DNA from 2 places in the Arthrobacter sp. B2I5 genome. Region 1 is predicted to be linked to the other one. Evidence: riboswitches for the same ligand, from Rfam matches in the RefSeq annotation. Region 1 holds a riboswitch; the other holds the start of a gene.
What was found. A riboswitch is a leader RNA that binds a small molecule or an ion and turns the genes downstream of it on or off. The one in region 1 is predicted to bind glycine.

Region 1 (11,502 bases):
AGAGTTCGTTGCCGTAGAGCGGCATGCCTGCTTCGAGGCGGAGGGAGTCACGGGCGGCGAGGCCGGCGGGGATGAGCCCGTGGCCGGCGCCGGCTTCCAGCAGCGCTTCCCACAGGCCGGCGGCATCCTCGTTGGGAACGTAGATTTCGAAGCCGTCCTCGCCGGTGTAGCCGGTGCGGGCCACGAGGAGGTCCTGGCCGTTTATTTCCACCTCGACGGCGGCGTAATACTTCAACTCCCGGACCAGTGCGTGCTGTTCGGCCGGGACCAGCTTCAGGAGGATTGCCTCGGAATTCGGTCCCTGCACGGCAATCAGCGAGGTCTCAGCGGAGGCGTCGGTCACCGTGACATCAAAGTTGGCGGAGCGCTCCAGGAGTTCCTTGGCTACAACCGCGGCGTTGCCCGCGTTGGGCACCACCAGGTACTTGTCCACGCCTTCTTCGGGGGACGGGCGGCGGTAGGTGATGAGGTCGTCGATGATGCCGCCGTCCTCGTTGCAGATTAGCGAGTACTTCGCCTTTCCGACGACGACCGCGGACAGTTTGCCCGCGAGGGCGTAGTCCAGGAACGCTGCAGCGTCCGGGCCCGTGACCCAGACTTCGCCCATGTGGGAGAGGTCGAACAGGCCGGCGGCGTTGCGGACGGCGTGGTGCTCGGCGAGCTCGGACTCGTACTTGAGCGGCATCTGCCAGCCGCCGAAGTCCGTGAAGGAGGCCCCGGCTTTCTTGTGCTGATCATAGAGCGCGGTGTAGTTCTCATTCATTGGAAAATCCTTAGTTCTCAAATTCGGAAAGCGGAGGGCAGGAGCACACCAGGTTGCGGTCCCCTGCTGCGCCGTCGATCCTGCCCACGGGCGGGAAGTACTTGTCCTGCCGCAGTGCGCTCACGGGGAAGGCGGCCTGCTCGCGCGGGTATGTCCGGTCCCAGTCCGAGGCGACGACGGCGGCAGCCGTGTGGGGTGCGTTGCGCAGCGGGGACTTCTCCACGGGGAAGTCGCCGGCGGCCACCTGGTCGATTTCCTTGCGGATGGTGATCATGGCTTCAATGAAGCGGTCGATCTCCGCGAGGTCCTCGGACTCGGTGGGCTCTACCATCAGGGTGCCTGCCACCGGGAACGAAAGGGTGGGGGCGTGGAAGCCGAAGTCGATGAGGCGCTTGGCAACATCTTCCGCCGTGACACCGGTCTTGGCGGTCAGCTCGCGCAGGTCCAGGATGCATTCGTGGGCCACCAGGCCGCCTTCGCCCGTGTACAGAACGGGGTAGAACTCGTTCAGGCGGGAGGCGACGTAGTTCGCTGCCAGCAGCGCTGACTTGGTGGCCTCGGTCAGGCCCTCGCCGCCCATCAGCTTCACGTAGGCCCAGGAAATGGGCAGCACGCCTGCGGAGCCGAACCGGGACGCGGAAATGGCAACCCCATGCCCGTCCTCGTGCGCAGTCTTGTTCGCATCGCCGGGCATGAACGGCGCGAGGTGGGCCTTGGCGGCAACCGGGCCGACGCCGGGGCCGCCGCCGCCGTGCGGGATGCAGAAGGTCTTGTGCAGGTTCAGGTGGGACACGTCGCCGCCGAACTTGCCGGGCTGCGCAAGCCCCACGAGGGCGTTCAGGTTGGCGCCGTCAACGTATACCTGGCCGCCGGCAGCGTGAACGGCGTCGCAGACCTCACGGACGTTGGCGTCGTACACCCCATGGGTGGACGGGTAGGTGATCATGATGCAGGACAGGACGTCCTTGTGGGCCTCGATCTTGGCCGTGAGGTCATCGTGGTCGATTGTCCCGTCCGCGGCGGTGGCGACGACGACGACCTTCATCCCGGCGAGCACGGCGGAGGCGGCGTTGGTGCCGTGCGCCGATGCGGGAATCAGGCAGACGTTGCGCTGCTGGTCGCCGCGGGAGTGGTGGTAGCCGCGGATCGCCAGCAGGCCCGCGAGCTCGCCCTGGGAGCCGGCGTTGGGCTGGATGGACACCTGGTCGTAGCCGGTGATCGTGGTCAGGTCCGCCTCAAGGTCGGCAATGAGTTCACGCCAGCCTTCGGTCTGGGAGTCCGGGGCGAACGGGTGGATGGAGGCGAACTCGGGCCAGGAGATGGCCTCCATTTCTGCGGTGGCGTTCAGCTTCATGGTGCAGGAGCCCAGCGGGATCATGGTGCGGTCCAGCGCCAGGTCCCGATCGGACAGGCGGCGGATGTAGCGCAGGAGCTGGGTTTCGGACCGGTGGGTGTTGAACACCGGGTGCTGCAGGTAGTCGGAGGTGCGCAGCACTGACTCCGGCAGCTCGAACCCCTGGGCGTCACTCACGGGACCGGCGCCAAAGGCGACGGCAACGGCCGACAGTGTTGCCGCCGTCGTCGTCTCATCAACGGAGACGCCCACGGTGTCCGCGTCGATGAAGCGCAGGTTGATCCCGCGGGCTTCCGCTGCGGTGATCACCTTGGCGGCCTTGCCGGGAACGCGGACTGTGAGGGTGTCGAAGAAGGAGTCGGTGACCAGTTCGCGGCCCATGGAAGCCAGCGCGGTGGCCAGGACCCGGGCCTTGTGATGGGCGGTTTCGGCAATTGCCTTCAGTCCGTCCGGGCCGTGGTAGACCGCGTAGAAGGAGGACACGATGGCCAGCAGGGCCTGGGCGGTGCAGATGTTGGAGGTGGCCTTCTCGCGGCGGATGTGCTGCTCGCGGGTCTGCAGGGCCAGGCGGTAGGCGGGCGCCCCGGCGTTGTCCTTGGACACGCCCACGATCCTGCCGGGCAGGGTCCGTTCCATGCCCTTTTGTACGGCCATGTAGGCGGCGTGCGGGCCGCCGAAGAACAGCGGCACGCCAAAGCGCTGGGTGGAGCCGACGGCGACGTCCGCTCCCTGTTCGCCCGGCGGGGTGATGAGGGTGAGGGCCAGCAGGTCCGCGGCCACGGTGACCAGCGCACCGCGGTCCTTGGCCTCGGCGATGACGGCGGACTGGTCCCAGACCCGGCCGGAGACGCCGGGCTGCTGCAGGACGACGCCGTTGATGGCACCGTCGGGCAGGCCCTGGGAGAGGTCGGCCACCTCCACCTCGAAGCCGAGCGCCTCCGCACGGCCCAGCACGATGGCGATTGTTTGGGGGAGGCAGTCGGCGTCGAGCACCGTCTTTCCGTCCTTGGCATCCTTGTTCTTGTTGGCGCGGCGCATCAGCAGCACGGCCTCAGCCACCGCCGTGGCCTCGTCGAGGAGGGAGGCGTTGGCCACGGGAAGGGCCGTCAGGTCCTGGACCATGGTCTGGAAGTTCAGCAGGGCCTCGAGCCGGCCCTGGGAAATCTCCGGCTGGTACGGGGTGTAGGCGGTGTACCAGGCCGGGGATTCCAGGATGTTGCGGCGGATCACCGGCGGAGTGACGGTGTCGTAGTAGCCCTGGCCGATCATCTGGACCGCGGTCTTGTTCCTGCCGGCGATCCGGCGGAGCTCGGCCAGGACCTCCACCTCGCTGAGGGCGTCGGTCAGCCTGAGCGCAGTTTCCTGACGGATGGACGCGGGGACGGCCACGTCAACGAGGCCATCCACGCTGTCGTAGCCCACGGCCTTGAGCATGGTGTCGACGTCGGCCTGGCGGCGCGCGCCGATATGGCGGTCAACAAACGATGTTGGATGCGATTGAATCGTCATGAGGAACTCCAGTTCTGGCCGGCCAAAAGGTGGCGCGGCGTGGGATGGGTTCCTCCCCGCTCTGTATTGGACCTGAGAGATTCCGCGTTGCCTGCTCTTGGCAGGGGGCCGCTTGCACCGTCGGTGAACCAGGCAAAAGCCCGGTTGCTTTCCAGAGTCGCCTCGCCGTGACGGTACGTGGGCCTGAGAGATTCCTGGGGAGGATTTGCTCCTACGGCGCCTGCCCGGTGTTTGGCCGGGAGGACTCTCCCGTCACAGCTCGAAAGGCTTATTCAAATATGGGTGATTCGGCTCACAAGGTATCGGGATTAACTGCCGGTGGCAAATCGGGCGGCCGCCGCAGCGGCTGAATTCGGCCCGCGAGACCCCTTCTGTCGCGCTTGTGTCAGAGCAGGTTTGACTTTCGATCGTGACGGACACCACACTGAACCCCGGGATTGGCGCCGCCGGTGGCCGGCTCAACATATCCGGAGCGGCCCACCAGCCGGCGCCCGTCCCAATGCATGACCCGCCGCGGCCCCCAGGGCTGCGGTACCAACTGAACATGCCTTCGACCTGCGGCGGGAGAGCCCTGCCGGTACATTCAGCAGGCGCCGTAGGAGCAAATCCTCCCCAGGAAACTCTCAGGCCCACGTACCGCCGCGGACAGGCAACTCTGGAAAGCAGCCAGGCAAGTTCCTGGCTCACCGACGGTGCAAGCGGCTTGGCTGCGGAAACTCTCAGGTTCACTACAGAGCGGGGAGGAACCAAATCTTTTGCGGTACCCAAGTGCCGCTTTATCGATGGAGTTCCTCATGGCGATTCATCCCCCCACGTCCAACGGCGAACCTGCGCGCAACGAAGCCGCAAACACGGCCGTCCGCAGCGAGCCACCCCACCTTGAACGGCAGCTCACCAACCGCCACATCCAGCTGATCGCCATTGGCGGAGCGATCGGCACGGGCCTTTTCATGGGCTCCGGCAAGACCATCTCCGCGGCCGGCCCATCCGTGATCTTCGTGTACATGATCATCGGTTTCATGCTCTTCTTCGTCATGCGGGCCATGGGCGAACTGCTGTTGAGCAACCTGAGCTACAAGTCCTTCAGTGACTTCGCTGCTGATCTCCTGGGGCCCTGGGCAGGCTTCTTCACCGGCTGGACCTACTGGTTCTGCTGGGTGATCACCGGAATCGCGGACGTGATCGCCATCGCCGGCTACTCCAAGGAACTCTGGCCGGGGCTTCCGCTGTGGATCCCGGGCCTGGCCACGGTGGGCATCCTGCTCCTGCTGAACCTCGCCACCGTCAAGGCTTTCGGCGAGACCGAGTTCTGGTTCGCCCTTATCAAAATCATCGCCATCGCTGCCCTCATCATCGTGGGCCTCTTCATGATTTTCACCCGCTTCCAGAGCGACGCGGGCACGGCAAGCTTCACCAACCTGTGGAGCCACGGCGGGTTCTTCCCCAACGAGTTCATGGGCTTCGTGGCCGGATTCCAGATCGCCGTGTTCGCCTTCGTGGGCATCGAACTGGTGGGCACCACCGCCGCCGAGGCCAAGAACCCAGAGCGCACGCTGCCCAAGGCCATCAACGCCATCCCTGTCCGCGTGCTGCTGTTCTACGTCGGCGCGCTGGTCATCCTGATGGCGGTCACCCCGTGGACCCAGTTCGCCGCGGGCCACAGCCCCTTCATCGGCATGTTCTCCCTGGCCGGCCTCGGCGCCGCGGCCACAGTGGTCAACCTGGTGGTCCTCACCTCGGCCATGTCCTCCGCGAACTCCGGAATCTACTCCACCTCCCGCATGGTCTTCGGCCTGGCCCAGGAAGGTGACGCCCCCGGCATGTTCGGCCGCCTGTCCACGAGGAAGGTGCCCAGCAACGCGCTGTTCCTGTCCTGCGTCCTGCTGTTGTCCGGCGTCGTACTCATGTATGCCGGCCAGGACGTTGGCAAGGCCTTCGAAATGGTGACCACCGTGTCCGCCGTCTGCTTCGTCTTCGTCTGGTCGATCATCCTGGCCAGCTACATCTCCTTCCGGCGCCGCCGGCCGCACCTGCATGAGGCGTCAAAGTTCAAGATGCCCGGTGGCATCCCGGCCGTGTGGGTGGTTTACGCGTTCTTCGCCTTCGTCCTGTGGGCCCTGACCACCCAGCCCGACACCCTCGTTGCACTGCTGGTAACCCCCATCTGGTTCGTCGTCCTTGGCGTGGCGTGGGCCATCCTGCGGCGCCGTCCCGCCCACCTGGCCCGCTTCGAGGTCTTCCAGGCTGAACTTCGGGCCGACCAGGCTGCCGCCGGGCGCCCCGCAGGCCAGGACTCCGGCGCGGCAGGGCATGATGTCCAGGAGGCCAGGAAGTAACGGCCGACGGCGGGTTGCGGCGCAGGCGCTTGGCTTCAGTTGCCGAGTCCTGCCGCCGCAGGCCGCCAGTCGTGAGCTGCAGACCGAAAAGTTCAGCATGCTTAGTGTTTGTCCACATAGGATGGAATGAGCACGGCAGCTTACCCGCTGCAGGTCGATTTGAATGAAGGTGACCATGGCCCGGCGCAGCAACCCCGCAGTACGCATCGCACAGGAAACCGCCCACAACGCAATGTTCGATTCCGAGGGCAAGCCAAAGCCCGGAGTCCACAACATGCTCATGAAGGCAGTACAGATCCAACGGCCCCTGGTGGTCGGCTACATCCGCCGGCTCCAGAAGAAACATCCCCGCGCCACCGCTGCGCAGCTGGCGGACATCGCCGAGCGCGACTACCTGCGTGCAGTCGCCGGCGGGGGTGCCCTGGTGGGGGCCACCGCCGTCGTCCCCGGGGTTGGAACCGTGGCGTCGCTGGGACTTTCCGCCGCCGCCACCGTTGGTTTCCTGGAAGCAACAGCCCTCTATGCCACCTCGTTGGCTGAACTCCACGGCATTCGCCTCACCAATCCGGAGAAGGCCGGCACCATGGTCATGGCCATCATGCTTGGCGAGGAGGGCACCGCCCTGCTGGGCACGCTCAGCGGCCAGGCATCCGGCGGCCCCAACAACACGTGGGGCAATGCACTCTCGAAGTCCATGGTGGTGCCCGGGTTCGGCAGCGTCCGGAAGCGGATCCAGCATGCCTTCCTCAAAAACCTGCTTAAGCGCCAGGGAACTGCGCTGTTCGGCAGGGCCCTCCCGTTCGGAATAGGTGCCGTGGTGGGTGGAGCCGGTAACCTCGTGATGGGCCGTGCGGTGGCCAGGAACGCCCGGGAGGCGTTCGGGCCAATGCCGGACACCATTCCCGGGGAGCTGACTGCCGCCGCCGGGCCGGACAACCTGACGCTGGAAGGCAACACATTTGGATCTCAACGCTGACGTAGGCCAATCATTCGGCTCCTGGACCACCGGCGGTGATCCGGCGATGTTCCAGCTGGCCACCAGCGTCAACGTAGCCTGTGGCCTCCACGCGGGCGACCCCGTCACCATGCTCGACAGCTGCAGGGCGGCATACGAACTCGATGTCACCGTCGGTGCGCACCTGGGCTACCGGGACCTGGCCGGCTATGGGCAGCGCTCGCTGGGGATGAGCTTCGATGAGCTTTTCGGCGACGTCCTGTACCAGCTGGGGGCGCTCGACGGCGTCGCGCACGCCGTGGGTGCCTCCGTGGACTACGTGAAGCTGCACGGAGCGCTGTACGACACCACAATTCATGACGCCGAGCAGGCCTCCGCCGTAGTCGCGGCAGTAAACGCTTACGATCCAGGCCTCCCGTTCCTGGGCCTCCCGGGCTCGGAGCTCCTGAAGCAGGCCAAGGAAGCAGGGCACCCGGTATTCGTCGAGGCCTTCGCGGACCGCGCCTACCTCGCCGATGGCACCCTGGTGCCGCTCTCCGAGGAAAATGCAGTCCTTCACGACGTCGATGCAGTGGTTGAGCGGGCTATCCGCCTGGCCACGCAAGGCGAAGTGGTGGCTGCGGACGGCACGGTGGTAGCGCTCCGGCCGGACTCACTGCGTCTTCAGGGCGGGAGCCCCGCGGCGGTAGAGACGGCGGCCAGGATCAGGGCAGGACTCGAAGCTGCAGGCGTAGGACTGGAGTCTTTCGCATAGAGGCCTGGACTCCTTCGCGTAAGGGCTAGCGCACGAGCACAGGCCAGCCTCAGCCGGACAGTACGAACGGTTTGGTGAAGAACTCCGCCCAAACCGGATCCTCTGGTGACAAGTCGTTGAGGTCGATGAGTGTGGGGTCGTCGGGTTCCCACGGCGGGAGGTCTTCGAGGCAGGCATTTACGCAGTGGGTCGCGGCGGGCATCGGGAAGAGTCCCGGCGGCCACAGGGTCGGGTTGGGGTCGGGGTGTTCGGGGTTGTAGTGCCGGCCGGTTGGTGAGGTCCAGCCGGGTGGCTCACGACTGGTCCCCGCATCCGGTTTCCACTGGCTGTTGTGCTTGAGCCGGTGATGTTTGGGGCAGAGTTGTGCCAGGTTGCTGGTGCCGGTGGTGCCGCCGTGTTTCCAGGCGGTGAGGTGGTCGGTGTCGTTGTCAGGGGTGCGGTTGCTGCAGCCGGGGAAGGTGCATTTTCCGTCGCGCATCCGGATCCACTGTTTGATGGTTTCCGGGAGCCGGTAGCGGGTGCGGCCGATCTCCAAGGGTGCCCCGTCGCGGGGGTCGACCAGGACGCGGTAGAACGAGTCCGCCCCGTCCGTGACGAGTTTGCGTGCCATGGATGCTGGGATGGGGCCCAGGCCGTCCAGCACCGCCGGTTCGTCGGTGACACTGAGCAGGGAGAACACTGGCACCATGACCAGCACGTCGGCCCGCGGGGTAGGGACCTTCCCGATCTCACCGGTGCTTCCGTCCGCCTCACCCGCTGCAGCCTCACGCGCAGGCGTTCCGGTGCCGAGGAGCAGGGATGCTGCGATGTCGGGGCGGAGCTGGGTGAGGGTGCGGGGTTCGTTGGGGCCTTGGAGGCCGCGGGCGGTGGCGGTGGTGCGGTTCCAGATGGCACAGGCTGTGTCGCCGGGGAGGCGGAGGGAGATCCAGGCCATGCCGTCCCGGTCCGGGGTGTATTCCATCCGCCGGTCCGCAACACCCTTCGCGTGGCGCTTCTGCAGGCTTTCGGGGTGGTGGCGTTCCCGCCAGCCGCGGACCCTCACCCGGAGCCGGGACGGCACCAGTTGGCCGGGCGCCGCGCCGCGGGCCGGGTTCGGCGCATCCGGATCGAAGAAGTGCGCCACCAGGGCGGCGGCACCGTCCGGGGTGAGCCCCTCGGTCTCGTCGGCAACAATTCTCGCGTGCTGCCAGGACAGGTCCCCGGCGGCCAAAGCCTCAAGGACCTGCGGGAGGGAACACACCCGCCGGGACTGTTCCACGAAGGCCCCGGCGGCGCCGGAGCTGATGGTCAGGACTCCTGCGATTTCCTCGACCGCTGACATTTCCGCATAGGTGCGTTCGTGCACCGGCGCGTCCGGAGCAAGCATCGCGTGCTGGATCTCAACGGCCTCGGCAACATCACCGGCTTTCACCGCGGAGAGCTGCGCCTCCAGCCGCTTCACCACCTCCAGCCGTTCCAGCCGGAGCTCATACCGCCGCTGCAACACATCCACACCTGCACCAACACCAACCCCGGCAGCCAGGAAAGAGTCCTCACAGTCCAGCGCATCGAGGGCAGCAACGGAGGCATGAACACCCTCCAAAGTCACCCCGCCACCGCTGCTGATTTCCATACGAACATCATCCATCGAGGCACTGACATTCGAAGCGGCGGGCTAACGTTCCTGAGTCTCACCGCTGGACCGAGACCGCTCATCCCACAAGGGAGCTACCCAAAGAGCAGGTGCGCCACCGTGAAGATCGCGAGGCCGGCCAGCGACCCCACCACGGTGCCGTTGATGCGGATGAACTGCAGGTCCTTGCCCACCTGGAGCTCGATTTTCTGGGACGTTTCTTCGGCATCCCAGCGTGCCACCGTGTCCGTGATGACCCCGGCGATGTCCGAACGGTAGGTCCGGACCAGGTACCCCGCAGCGTCGCCGATCCAGGCGTTGACCTTCCCGGCCAGTTCCGGGTCCTCAACCAGCCGCGACCCGAAATCGCGCACCGCTGCCTTGAATTTGATGGTGAGTTCGCTGTCCGGATCGTCCACGGCGCCCAGCAGCGCGTTCTTGACCGTGCCCCACGTGCGGGAGGCGAGTTCACGGACCTCCGGGTCACCCAGGACCTGTGCCTTGATGTCTTCGGCGCGCGCAATCATCGCGGGATCATGCTGGAGGTCCTGGGCCAGGTCGTTGAGGTACTTGTCGATCGACTGCCGCACCTGGTGCCGGGGGTCAGCCTGGACGGCCCGCACAAACTTCAGGATCTCGATATAGACCTTGTCGCCCACCAGCCCGTCCACGAACTGCGGAACCCAGGTGGGGGAGCGGTCAGACACCAGGTGGGTGACCGTGTCGTGGTTGTCGTCCACCCAGTCCGCTGCCCGGTCCACCAGCAGGTCCACCAGCGTGTGGTGGTGCCCGTCATGGAAGATGCGCTCCGCAAGCCTTCCCACCGGAGGTCCCCACGGCGGTGTGAGCAGGTGCTTGCGCACCATGCCCTCGATAACGGCCTGGACGTCGTCGTCATTCAACACCTTGAAAGCACCGCGGATGACGGCAGCGCCCTCCTTGGCCACCCGGTCCGCACCGCCGGGGGCGGCCAGCCATTCACCTGCCCGGCGTGCAATGTTGACGCTCGCCAGCTTGTCCTGGACTACCTGCTCAGAGAGGAAATTGGTCTCCACGAACTCGCCCAGGGAGGCGCCGATCTGGTCTTTCCGCCGGGGGATGATGGCGGTGTGGGGGATCTTGATGCCCATTGGGTATTTGAACAGGGCCGTGACGGCGAACCAGTCGGCCAGTGCACCCACCATGCCGCCCTCGGCCGCCGCACGCACGTACTGCAGCCACGGATATTCCTTCTGCAGCGCGAACGCAAAGACAAAGACCACGGCCATGGCAATCAGCAGGCTCAGCGCCAGCAGCTTCATCTTCCGCAGCGCTGCCGCCTTTTCCGCGTCGCCGGCACCGGGTTGGCGGCGTACGACGGCGCCTGCCGCCTGGGTGCCCGGCCGCACCTGCTGCGGGGCTTCGGTGGGGGATTCCTGCGTGGTTGGCCCAGTAGTTGCCTCAGAGTTCACCTGCATGTGCCAAGCCTAGCCCTGAAGGCGGGGGCCGGTCGGCTACCGTGTGTCCATGACAACTGACGAGTCAGTGCCGCAGCGGCCGCTGGTCTTTGCCCATCGCGGTTCGAGCGGCGCCTACGCCGAACACACCCGAGCCGCCTACTTGCAGGCATTGGCCGACGGGGCCGACGGGGTTGAATGCGATGTGCACCTCACCCGGGACCAGCACGTGGTCCTGCTCCACGACGCCAACCTGGACCGGACCTCGGACGGGACCGGGCCGGTGGCTGAACGGACCCTGCGCGAACTGCACCAGCTGGATTTTTCCTCCTGGAAGGGCGTCCGCATTCCCGAAGCGTACGGGGCACGATCGGAGCAGCTCCTCACCCTCCCGGAACTGCTGGACATCCTCCGGGGTGCGGGCCGTCCGGTACAACTCGCCATCGAGCTCAAGCATCCCAGCGCCTACCAGCTCAAACTTGAGGACCGGGTGCTGGAGGTGCTCCGCAGCGAGGGCTGGGACCCGCAAAGCTCCACCGTGGACAACGTGGCCGTCACCTTCATGAGTTTCAGCCCGGACTCGGTCCGCCACCTGCTCCGTTCCGTTCCGCCGCAGTACATCTGCCAGCTGGTGGACGACCTCACCATTCATGAGATCCGGGGGGGACTGGGCTTGGGTCCCATTACGGGCAGCGCCGTGGCCAACCTGATGAAAGCCACGCAGCTGGAGGGCGAGCGGATCCTGGATGACCGGGAGGTGGGCATGGCCGGCCCCGGGATCGA
Region 2 (11,502 bases), 380 kb from region 1:
GCTCGTCGTAAAGCGCGGTGTATTTCTCGGTCATTGGTGCCGGTCCTTAGTTTTCGAAGTCTTCCAGCGGCGGGCAGGAGCAGATCAGGTTCCGGTCGCCGGCGGCGCCGTCGATCCTGCCCACGGGCGGGAAGTACTTGTCCTGCATGTGATGGGCAGGGAAGGCCGCCTGCTCGCGGGGGTAGGCGCGGTCCCAGTCAGAGCTGACGACGGCGGCTGCCGTGTGGGGTGCGCGGCGCAGGGGTGAGTCTGCCACGGCAAAGTCGCCGTTGGCCACCTGGTCGATTTCCTTGCGGATGCTGATCATGGCCTCGATGAAGCGGTCGATCTCCGCCAGGTCCTCGGACTCGGTGGGCTCCACCATCAGGGTGCCTGCCACCGGGAACGAAAGGGTGGGGGCGTGGAAGCCGAAATCGATGAGGCGCTTGGCCACATCCTCCGCGGTAACGCCGGTCTTCGCAGTGAGTTCGCGCAGGTCCAGGATGCACTCGTGGGCCACCAGCCCGCCCTCGCCCGTGTACAAGACCGGGAAGTACTCGTTCAGGCGGGACGCGACGTAGTTCGCTGCCAGCAGTGCGGACTTGGTGGCCTCGGTCAGGCCCTCGCCGCCCATCAGCTTCACGTAGGCCCAGGAAATGGGCAGGACGCCGGCCGAGCCGAACCGGGACGCGCTAATGGCAACCCCATGCCCGTCCTCGTGGGCGGCCTTGTTCGCATCGCCCGGCATGAACGGTGCCAGGTGGGCCTTGGCAGCCACGGGTCCGACGCCCGGTCCGCCGCCGCCGTGCGGGATGCAGAAGGTCTTGTGCAGGTTCAGGTGCGACACGTCGCCGCCGAACTGCCCCGGCTGGGCAAGGCCGACGAGGGCGTTCAGATTGGCCCCGTCGATGTAGACCTGGCCGCCTGCAGCATGAACGGCATCGCAGACTTCACGGACGTCCCCGTCATACACCCCATGCGTGGACGGGTAGGTGATCATGATGCAGGACAGGACATCCTTGTGGGCCTCGATCTTGGCCGTGAGGTCATCGTGGTCGATCGTCCCGTCAGAAGCGGTGGCGACAACGACGACCTTCATACCCGCGAGCACTGCGGAGGCAGCGTTCGTGCCGTGCGCCGAGGCGGGAATCAGGCAGACGTTGCGCTGCTGGTCGCCGCGGGAGTGGTGGTAGCCGCGGATCGCCAACAGGCCCGCGAGCTCGCCCTGGGAGCCGGCGTTGGGCTGGATGGACACCTGGTCGTAGCCGGTGATCGTGGTCAGGTCTGCCTCGAGATCGGCGATGAGTTCGCGCCAGCCTTCGGTCTGGGAGTCTGGGGCGAACGGGTGGATGGAGGCGAACTCCGGCCAGGAAATGGCCTCCATCTCCGCGGTGGCGTTCAGCTTCATGGTGCAGGAGCCCAGCGGGATCATGGTGCGGTCCAGCGCAAGGTCGCGGTCAGAGAGCTTGCGGATGTAGCGCAGGAGTTGGGTTTCCGAGCGGTGGGTGTTGAACACCGGGTGTTGCAGGTAGTCGGAGGAACGCTCGACGGCGGTCTCCAGCGCAAAACCTTCACCCTGAGCAACGGAAGCGCCAAAGACGTCGGCCACCTGGGCGACGATGGCCGGCGTCGTGGTTTCATCCAGGGCGATGCCCACAGTATCGGCGTCGATGCTGCGCAGGTTGATGCCGCGCGCCTCGGCGTCGGCGATGATGCCGGCAGCCCGTCCGGGCACCCGGACGGTCAGGGTGTCGAAGAAGCTCCGGTGCAGGACGTCGACGCCGGCGGCGGCAAGGGAGGCAGCCAGGGTACGGGCGTGGCCGTGTGCCGTTTCGGCGATCGCCTTCAGCCCGTCCGGCCCGTGGTACACGGCGTACATCGAGGCGACAATGGCCAGTAGCGCCTGGGCGGTGCAGATGTTGGACGTGGCCTTCTCGCGGCGGATGTGCTGCTCGCGGGTCTGCAGGGCCAGACGGTAGGCGGGAACGCCGGCGTCGTCCTTGGACACGCCCACCAGGCGGCCGGGAAGCGAGCGCTCCAGGCCCTTGCGGACAGCCATGTAGGCGGCGTGCGGGCCGCCGAAGAACAGCGGAACACCGAAACGCTGGGCTGAGCCGACGGCGATGTCGGCGCCCTGCTCGCCCGGCGGGGTGATCAGGGTAAGGGCCAGCAGGTCCGCGGCCACAGTCACCAGCGCGCCGCGCTCCTTTGCAGCGGCGATCACACCGGACTGGTCCCAGACCCGGCCCGAAGCGCCGGGCTGCTGCAGCACCACACCGTTGATGCCGCCGTCGGGCAGGCCCTTGGAGAGATCGGCCACCTCCACCTCGAAGCCCAGCGCCTCCGCACGGCCCTTGACAATGGCGATGGTCTGCGGGAGCACGTCGATGTCCAGGACGGTCTTGCCGTCGGCGGCGGGCTTGGCCTTGTTGGCGCGGCGCATCAGCAGCACGGCCTCAACCACGGCGGTTGCTTCATCGAGCAGCGATGCGTTGGCAATGGGCAGCCCCACGAGGTCCTGCACCATGGTCTGGAAGTTCAGCAGCGCCTCCAGCCGGCCCTGGGAAATCTCGGGCTGGTAAGGGGTGTAGGCGGTGTACCAGGCCGGGGACTCGAGGATGTTGCGGCGGATCACCGGCGGGGTCACGGTATCGGAGTAGCCCTGGCCGATCAGCTGCACGGCCGTCTTGTTCTTCGCGGCAAGCTTCCGCAGCTCGGTGAGGACTTCGACCTCGCTGAGGGCGTCCTGCAGGCGAAGCGCGGTGTCCTGGCGGATGACCTTGGGAACGGCGGTATCAACAAGGGAGTCGACCGAGTCGTAGCCTACGGCTTTGAGCATGGTGTCGACGTCGGCCTGGCGGCGCGCGCCGATATGGCGGTCTACGAAGGTGGTGGAGGCTGGGGTAACCGACACGAAGGAACTCCATTTACTCAGGCGGCGAAGGGTACGCCACAGCTATTCGGGTCCCTCCCCGCTCTGTATTGGACCTGAGAGTTTCCGCGTAGCCTGCCTGGGCAGGACCCGCTTGCACCGTCGGTGAGCACAACAGTCCTTGCATTCCCAAAGGGGTGGTGGACTGCCTGCTGCTTTCCAGAGGTGCCTCGCCGCGGCGGTACGGGGGCCTGCGAGATTCCTGGGGAGGATTTGCTCCAACGGCGCCTGCCTGTACTTCCGGCAGAACTCTCCCGCCGCAGATCAAAGGCTATTCAATTGTCGAACCATGAAGGCCGGTGACAGCCCTCACAACTCTCTATTGTCCTACGCGGCAACCCCTCCCGGCAAATGACCGGAACTACCTCCGGAGCCGCTCCAAAGCGGCCAGGAGTTCCTCCACGTCGGCGGCCGCTCCCCCTGCCGGGGCGGGGGCAACGGACAGCATGGCGTTGAAGTAGAGGCCGTCCCCCATGTAGAGGACTGCCTTGGCCAGGCCCGGTCCAACATCGGCAGCGATCTCGTCCAGCCAGCGCTGCTGGATGGCCGCGAACCGGCGCCGCGTCTCTTCGTGGGCCACCTCGGCAAGCCGGGTGGCGGCCACGATGGCACGGTCCAGTGGAGTATCCGCCCAGACGGAGGAACGGATGAAGTATGCGGCGGCGCCTTCAGTGGCAGCGGCCATCGCGTCGGCATCCTCCCGGGCCAGGCCCTCCAGCCGGTCAAGCAGCACGGCGATGAGCGCTTCCTTGTTGGGAAAGTGGTAGAGGAGGCCGCCTTTGGACACCCCCGCCTTGCGGGCCACGGCATCAAGGGTGGCCGCGCGCTCCCCCACCTCGATCAGCAGGGACTCGAAGGCGTCAAGGACCGCGTCACGGGCAACAGGCTTTCGGGGCATGCCTTCCATCATGCCTTCCACCAGGCCGGAAAGAAGGAAAACCACGCACTTTGAAACTGTACCGTCCGGACGGTATAGTTACTTCCATGACCACTTCCATCAAGAGTTCCGCGTCCGTGCAGGCGGCAACGGCCCGGCGTCCTCCGTGGCGTGACTGGCTGGCGCTGGGGCTGCTGATGTTCCCGGTTCTGCTGGTGGCGGTGGACAACACCGCCCTGACGTTCGCGCTGCCCGCCATCGCAGGGGCCCTGGAACCCACCGGCGTGCAGCTGCTGTGGATCGTTGACGCGTATCCGCTGGTACTCGCCGGACTGCTGGTATCGATGGGTAGCCTGGGCGATCGGATCGGGCGGCGGAGGCTGCTGATCCTTGGCAGCATCGGCTTCGCCGGACTGTCCGTTGCCACCGCTTTTGCGCCGGCGCCGGAGTGGCTTATCGCCGGCCGCGCCGCCCTGGGGTTCTTCGGGGCCATGCTGATGCCTTCCACGCTGTCGCTGATCCGCAACATCTTCCCGGAGCCCAACCGCCGGAGGCTGGCCGTGGCCATCTGGGCTGCCGGCTTCTCCGGCGGCGCGGCCCTGGGTCCGATCGTCGGCGGATGGCTGGTGGAGCACTTCTGGTGGGGCGCCGTCTTCCTGGTGGCGGTCCCGCTCATGCTCCCCCTGCTGGCCTTTGGCCCGGCCGTCATCCCCGAATCGAAGGATCCGGCGCCCGGCAAAGTGGACACCCCCAGCATCGTGCTCTCCATGCTGGTCATGGTGCCCGTCGTCTACGGAATCAAGGCAGTTGCCACCGAAGGCCCGGGGACTGCAGGGCTGGGCGCAATCGCCTTCGGCCTGCTGATGGGAGCCGTGTTCGTGCGGCGGCAGCACCGGCTAAAGCACCCGCTGCTGGACATGTCCCTGTTCCGGAACAGGGTGTTCAGCATGGCCATCAGCGCCAACATCCTTGCCCTGTTCTCCTTCAACGGATTCATCCTGTTCCTTGCCCAGCACCTCCAGCTCCTCGAGGGCATGACCCCCTCCGCGGCGGGCGTTGCCATGATCCCGGCACTGGCCGCCACGGTGGTGGCCGGGCTGGTGGTGGTGCCGCTGGTCCGCAAGGTACGCCCCGGCTTCGTGGTGGCGGCTGGACTCGCCTTCAGCGCTGCGGGCTACACCATGGTGGCTTTCGGCAACCACGACGGCGGGCCCTCGCTGCTGCTGGCGGCGCTCCTGGTCCTGGCACTGGGCGTGGGCACAGCCGAAACCATCTCCAACGACCTCATCCTCGGGTCCGCCCCGCCGGAGAAGTCAGGCGCTGCCGCGGCGATCTCGGAGACAGGCTACGAGGTGGGCTCGCTGCTGGGGACCGCGGTGCTGGGCTCCATCCTGACCGCGTCCTACCAGCAGAACCTGCGCCTGCCCGCGGGACTGGACGGCATGCTGCCCGGATCCACCCTGCACAATGCCCGTGAAACCCTCGCCGGCGCAATTGAAGCGGCAAACCTGGTGCCCGAATCACTGTCGGAAGCCGTCCGCCAAGCTGCGGCAGCAGCCTTTGATTCCGGCGTCCACATCACCGCGGCGATTGGGCTGGTACTGATGGCGACGGCGGCAGTCCTCGCCGCCGTCGTGCTGCGGAAAGTGCCAAAAGCGGGCTAGCAGGCGAGGGTGCCGTGTTGGCTGCACAAAGAGGCGCCCGGCGCCGAGGGAATACCCCGGCGCCGGGCGCCCTTTGAGATGGGAGGCGGCCTGAGCCGCTACTTGGAGTCGGCGGCGGTTACCTTGGCGGTGGGCTTCATGTTCTCGGCCTGCACCATCCAGGCAAACTGCTCCAGCCGGGCAATGAACTCATGGAGGAGGTCCGCGGAGGTGGGATCCTCCTCATCCACCTCGTCATGGACTTTGCGCATGGTGCCCACGGCGGCCTCCATGGCGGCAACGATCCGCTCGATGGCATCCGTGGTGCTGATCAGCCCGTCGGGGAACTGGGCCAGGCTGGTGGTTTCGGCAACCGTGGAGCTGCGGCCATCCGGGACCGCGTGCAGGGCACGCATGCGCTCGGCAGTGTCGTCGGCGAACTGGCGGGCAGCGTCGACGATTTCATCAAGCTGCAGGTGAAGGTCGCGGAAGTTGGGGCCCACGATGTTCCAGTGCGCCTGCTTGCCCTGAACGTGGAGTTCGATCAGGTCGGCCAGGACAGCCTGCAGGTTGTTGGTCAGTGTCGGTGAAGCTTTCATGCATCCTCCTCAAGTAGTCCAATACGGCCGACGCTACCAGCCACACAGCGCGCGGCGGCAGGGCTTGCGGCAATTTCTCAGTGAGCTTACTAATTTCGGCGGAGAGTAATAAACGAATGTGATTCATATTGCGTCTTGCGTCACAGGCCACGTGCCCCCATACTAAATGAACGCCATTCATATAGTGACCTCCGTCTCACAGCCTTCCAGAAAGTGGTGCCATGACAGAGATAATCCGCACCAGTACCGCCAAACCCGGCCCGCACGCCCACGCACCCTCCGCGGACGGCGTCAGCGCCAAGGGACTCAAGGGCGGGCAGCTCGGCCTCCTTGCCGTCGTCGTCCTCGGCATTTCAACCATCGCCCCCGCCTATACCCTCACCAGCGCACTCGGACCCACCGTCAACGAAGCCGGGCTCCAGCTGCCAGTCATCTTCCTGATCGGGTTCATCCCCATGATCCTGGTCTCGCTCGCCTACCGGGAGCTCAACGCCGACTCCCCGGACAGCGGCACAACGTTCACCTGGGTGACCAAAGCCTTCGGCCCCTGGATCGGCTGGATGGGCGGGTGGGGCCTGCTGGCCGCAAACATCATCGTGCTGTCCAACCTGGCCGGCGTCGCCGTCGACTTCTTCTACCTTTTCCTGTCCCAGCTCACAGGCTCCCCGGAACTGGCGGACCTGGCCGACAACAAAGCGTTGAACGTCCTCACCTGCTTCGTGTTCGTGGCCCTGGCCGTTTGGGTCAGCTACCGCGGCCTGCACACCACCAAGATGGTGCAGTACAGCCTGGTGGGCTTCCAGCTGCTGGTACTGGGCCTGTTCGTGGCCATGGCCTTCGCCAACTGGTCCACCTCCGAAACGGCAATCCCGTTCAGCTGGGACTGGTTCGATGTGACCAAGATTGAGACCTTCGGCCAGATTGCGGCCGGCATCTCCCTGTCGATCTTCGTGTACTGGGGCTGGGACGTCTGCCTCACCGTCAACGAGGAAACGGCCAATGGCAAGAAGACCGCCGGTGTGGCCGGCACCCTGACCGCCGTGATCGTCCTGGCCATCTACCTGCTGGTCAGCATCGCCACCATGATGTTCGCCGGCGTTGGGGATACCGGCAACGGCCTGAACAACGCCGAAAACCACGAAAACATCTTCACGGCCCTGGCCTCCCCCATCATGGGTCCCTTCGCCATCCTGATGTCCCTCGCCGTGCTCTCCAGCTCAGCGGCTTCCCTCCAGTCCACGTTCATGTCGCCGTCCCGGAGCCTGCTGGCCATGGCGCACTACGGCGCCCTGCCGGAACCGTTCAGCCGCATCAGCAGGAAATTCGCCACGCCGGGCTTCGCCACCATCGCAGCCGGCGTGATGTCCGCAGGTTTCTATGCAGTGATGCACGTGGTCAGCGAAAACGTCCTGAATGACACCATCCTGGCCCTGGGCCTGATGATCTGCTTCTACTACGGCCTCACCGCGCTGGCCTGCACCTGGTACTTCCGCCACAGCCTGTTCAACAGCATGCGCCACTTCATCCTGCGGCTGGTATGCCCGGTGGTGGGCGGCGTGGGACTGTTCGTGGTGTTCGGCCAGACCGCCGTTGACAGCCTGGCACCGGAGTTCGGCAGCGGTTCCGAGGTCTTCGGCGTGGGCCTGGTGTTCATCCTGGGCGTCGGCATCCTGGCCCTGGGCGCCGTGGTCATGCTGGTCATGTCCCGCACGCATCCGGGCTTCTTCCGCGGCGAAACCCTGAAGCAGGACACCCCCGCACTGGTGGTCCCGGAGTAGCACGCCAACGCTGAGTCGCCGACACAAAAGGTGCTGTGCCCCCATCAGGGGCACGGCACCTTTTGCATTACGACGGGGTCTGTCACCAATAGTGCGCCACGTCGATCACCAGTCGGTGACCGGAATCCGGCCCGTCCAAGGTGAACACCCGGAACGGCAGTCGGGCACGGACGCCCAGGCCCATGGTGGTCTGGCCTTCGAAGCTTCCGGCCCAGACCACCTGGCGGAAGGTCTGGTAACCGGACACGTTGGAGAGCTCATTCTGGTCCGTGGGGGTATAGGTGGGCTGCCCGTTATTGTCATAGGCCGGGGCCTTGACAACGATCTGCAGGCGGGCTCCGCCCCGTGTGGGCACGACTTTCCCCGAGCCGTCCTGGATAACCTGCCCCACGTAGCGGACGCTGTAGCCGGCAGCCGGGCCGGAACCCAGGTCAACCACCAGCCGGTCAAAGCAGTAGTGCTGCCCGGTCCGGACGTTGGTCACGGCCGCGCCGGTCATGGGGCCTTCCGTTTTCATCAGCGAGCCCCACGTGAGGCCACAATAGGGCGCCGCAGACGCAGGCGCCTGAACCACGATTCCCAGCCCTGCAGCCAACAGAATTGCTGCGAGCCAGGTAAGGAACTTCTTCATAGCAGTGCCATCCACGAATCAAAGCCATTGGATGCTTTCAGCGTAGGAGTGTTGGGTCCGGGAAACGAGTGAGCATTTTGATAACGACGGCGTCCGGGGACAAAGCAGCGCCGGCCACCCTCGGGGAGGTGGCCGGCGCCGGCAAAAAAAGATCAGGAAAAGATTCAGCCTTCGCAGTCGCGGCAGTACTTCATGCCGTCCTTTTCGCGGGCAACCTGTGACCGGTGGCGGACCAGGAAACATGACGAGCAGGTGAACTCATCGGACTGTTCAGGAACCACAATGACAGTCAGTTCCTCGTTGGACAGGTCGGCGCCGGGCAGGTCGATGCCTTCAGCAGTGTCGTTCTCGTCGACATCGATAACTGCGGTCTGCGCGCTGCCGCTCCGTGACGCCTGGAGGGCTTCGAGAGAGTCCGCGGGCGACTCTTCTTCCTGCTTGCGTGGAGCATCGTAATCGGTAGCCATAGCGTGTTCACTTTCGTTGCTGCGCAGCGCCATTTCAGGCACCTCAGTGCAGCAGTTTAGGGCATGATCCCGCTACCGGCGCAATAGTGTGGCTAAGCAGACATCCTGCCGCTTCCACCCGCTGATCCGGCATGCTCCGACCGGGCCTGCTCCGCGCCTGCGGACACCCCGCTGAGCGCCGGGAGCCAGCCCCACCGGGTGGCATCAGCCATGGCTTCGGCAGCCGCCGATTCGGAATCGTACGTGAACGTATCCAGCAGCCAGTCGCGGAGCCGGATGAGCAGGTCAGCCATCATGCCCTGAAACCTACGCAGGGATTGTTGTGGCCAGGTTTCGGCGCGGTCTCCCCCGGATTAAATCCGCTGGCGGCCGCACCTCCGGTCAGGTTGTCCAGGCGGATTCGTCAGGCCGGCGGTGCCGTGCTGCTGCGCAGGACCAGTTCCGGCTGCACCACCAGCGTCCGTGGTCCGTCTGCGCCATCTAATGCCGTGAGCATCATCTGCATGCACCGCCGGCCCAGTTCTTCAAAGTCCTGCCGGATCACCGTCAGCGGCGGACTGAAGTAGCCGGCCTCGGGCTGGTCATCGAAGCCCACGACGGACACGTCCTGCGGCACCCTGATGCCGGCCTCTGTCAGGGCGCGCAGCACCCCCAGGGCCATCTGGTCGTTGCCAACAAAGATGGCGGAGGCGCGGCGGGTGGCCGCAATCTGCCGCCCGATTTCATAGCCGCTGCCGGCGCTCCAGTCACCCTCGATCATCAGGTCCGCATCGAGCCCGGCCGACGCCAGGGTGGACCGCCAGCCGTCAGCGCGGGCTACGGCATCAATCCAGTCCTGCGGCCCCGCGACGTGACCTATCCGGACGTGTCCCTGCCCTATCAGGTGCCACACCGCCAGTTCGGCTCCGCGGCGCTGGTCCACCCTGACGCCGCCAACTGCGTCATTCCCCTCCGGTCCCACGGCCACCACCGGCACGCCGATGGGAAGTTCGGCCAGCGCGGCCAGCGTCTGAAGGTGCGGAACGATCACCACGATGCCGTCCACCGACTGGTCCAGGAAGTGCCTGACGGCGTCCAGGATGGTGTCCCGGCTGACCTCCCGCAAGGCAGCGACGCTGACGAAATACCCTGCGTCCCGCGCAGCGCGTTCCACTCCCAGCAGCGTATTGGCGGGCCCATACTGGGAAAGTTCGCTGCCCAGAACGCCGATGGTCTGCGAGCGCCGGGTGACCAGGCTCCGGGCGGCGGTGTTGCGGCGGTAGCCCAGCCGGGCAATCGCCGCTTCCACCCTTTCCCGTGTCCCGGCGCTCACGTTGGGGTGGCTGTTGACCACGCGTGACACCGTCTGGTGTGAGACCCCGGCCAGCTCCGCCACGTCCTCAAGCCTCGGCAGCCGTACCGGCTTGCCGGGCGTCACGAGGTTCTTGCCATTGGCGGGTGCCAGGAGCTCAGCCGTGCCACGGAATCAGATCCCGCCGGCGAGTTTGTAGTAGGCGGCGTTCCAGTTCAGGTCCTTCTTGAACTGCCGGATGGTGGTGCCCTCGTCAATCGTGAGCAGCTCCGTCCGGGCAATTTCCGCGAAGTCCTCGAACACGTCCATGCCCACCTGGGTGGAGAGCACGGTGTGGTGGGCAGCGCCGGCGGTGAGCCAGGCGGCGGCGGAGGTGGCGAAGTCCGGCTTGGGCTCCCAGAGGGCGCGGGCCACGGGCAGGTTGGGCAGCGGCTGGTCCAGGGGAACGACGTCCACGGCGTTGGCCACCAGGCGGAAACGGTCGCGCATGTCGGACAGGGCGACGACGACGCCCGGGGAGGCGTCGGCGTCGAACACCAGGCGAACAGGGTCCTCCTTGCCGCCGATGCCCAGCGGGTGGATCTCCAGGCGGGGCTTCGATGCCGTGAGGGAGGGGCAGACCTCCAGCATGTGGGCGCCCAGGATCTTCTCGGACCCGGGCTCCAGGTGGTAGGTGTAGTCCTCCATGAGGGAGGCGCCGCCGGGCAGGCCTGCGCCCATCACCTTGGCAGCGCGGACCAGGATGGCGGTCTTCCAGTCGCCTTCGGCGCCGAACCCGTAGCCGGCGGCCATGAGCCGCTGCACCGCCAGGCCCGGGAGCTGGCGCAGGGCACCGAGGTCCTCGAAGGAGGTGGTGAACGCGGCAGAGCCGTTGCCCTCCAGGAAGCTGCGCAGGCCCAGTTCGATCCGGGCGCCGTACCGCAGCGAATCGTGCCGTGCCGCGCCTGCGCGGAGCTCCGGCACCACGTCATAAAGGTCCTCATATTCGGCCACCAGGGCGTCGACGTCGGACTCTGCCGCGCCGTGCACGGCGTCCGCGAGCTCGTTGACGGACCAGGTGTTGACCGCGACGCCGAAGCGCAGCTCCGCTTCGGTCTTGTCGCCTTCGGTGACGGCCACGTTGCGCATGTTGTCGCCGAAGCGGGTCAGCTTCAGGGTCCGCACGGCGGCCCAGCCGGCGGCGGCGCGCTGCCAGGAACCCACTTGGCGTGCCACCTCAGGATTGGAGACGTGCCCGACGACGGTCTTTCGGGCGATGCCCAGGCGGGACTGGATGTATCCGAACTCGCGGTCGCCGTGCGCGGC

Region 2: it holds a riboswitch for glycine, as region 1 does, so the genes downstream of both, gcvP (aminomethyl-transferring glycine dehydrogenase) here and gcvP (aminomethyl-transferring glycine dehydrogenase) in region 1, are expected to answer to the same signal.

The regions. Positions count from the first base shown of each region.
Region 1 is NZ_JAUSYF010000001.1:3,946,000-3,957,501, reverse strand. It holds gene gcvT (glycine cleavage system aminomethyltransferase GcvT) at 1-763, opposite strand, end outside; gene gcvP (aminomethyl-transferring glycine dehydrogenase) at 774-3,626, opposite strand; glycine riboswitch at 3,788-3,888, opposite strand; glycine riboswitch at 4,178-4,275, shown strand; gene cycA (D-serine/D-alanine/glycine transporter) at 4,421-5,962, shown strand; gene QFZ60_RS18340 (hypothetical protein) at 6,138-6,938, shown strand; gene QFZ60_RS18335 (LamB/YcsF family protein) at 6,922-7,671, shown strand; gene QFZ60_RS18330 (HNH endonuclease signature motif containing protein) at 7,721-9,283, opposite strand; gene QFZ60_RS18325 (DUF445 domain-containing protein) at 9,379-10,740, opposite strand; gene QFZ60_RS18320 (glycerophosphodiester phosphodiesterase family protein) at 10,790-11,502, shown strand, end outside.
Region 2 is NZ_JAUSYF010000001.1:3,568,931-3,580,432, forward strand. It holds gene gcvT (glycine cleavage system aminomethyltransferase GcvT) at 1-34, opposite strand, end outside; gene gcvP (aminomethyl-transferring glycine dehydrogenase) at 47-2,893, opposite strand; glycine riboswitch at 3,081-3,178, opposite strand; gene QFZ60_RS16580 (TetR/AcrR family transcriptional regulator) at 3,273-3,809, opposite strand; gene QFZ60_RS16585 (MFS transporter) at 3,896-5,452, shown strand; gene QFZ60_RS16590 (Dps family protein) at 5,551-6,030, opposite strand; gene QFZ60_RS16595 (APC family permease) at 6,252-7,808, shown strand; gene QFZ60_RS16600 (hypothetical protein) at 7,891-8,439, opposite strand; gene QFZ60_RS16605 (DUF4193 domain-containing protein) at 8,604-8,906, opposite strand; gene QFZ60_RS16610 (hypothetical protein) at 8,999-9,202, opposite strand; gene QFZ60_RS16615 (LacI family DNA-binding transcriptional regulator) at 9,310-10,323, opposite strand; gene araA (L-arabinose isomerase) at 10,372-11,502, opposite strand, start outside.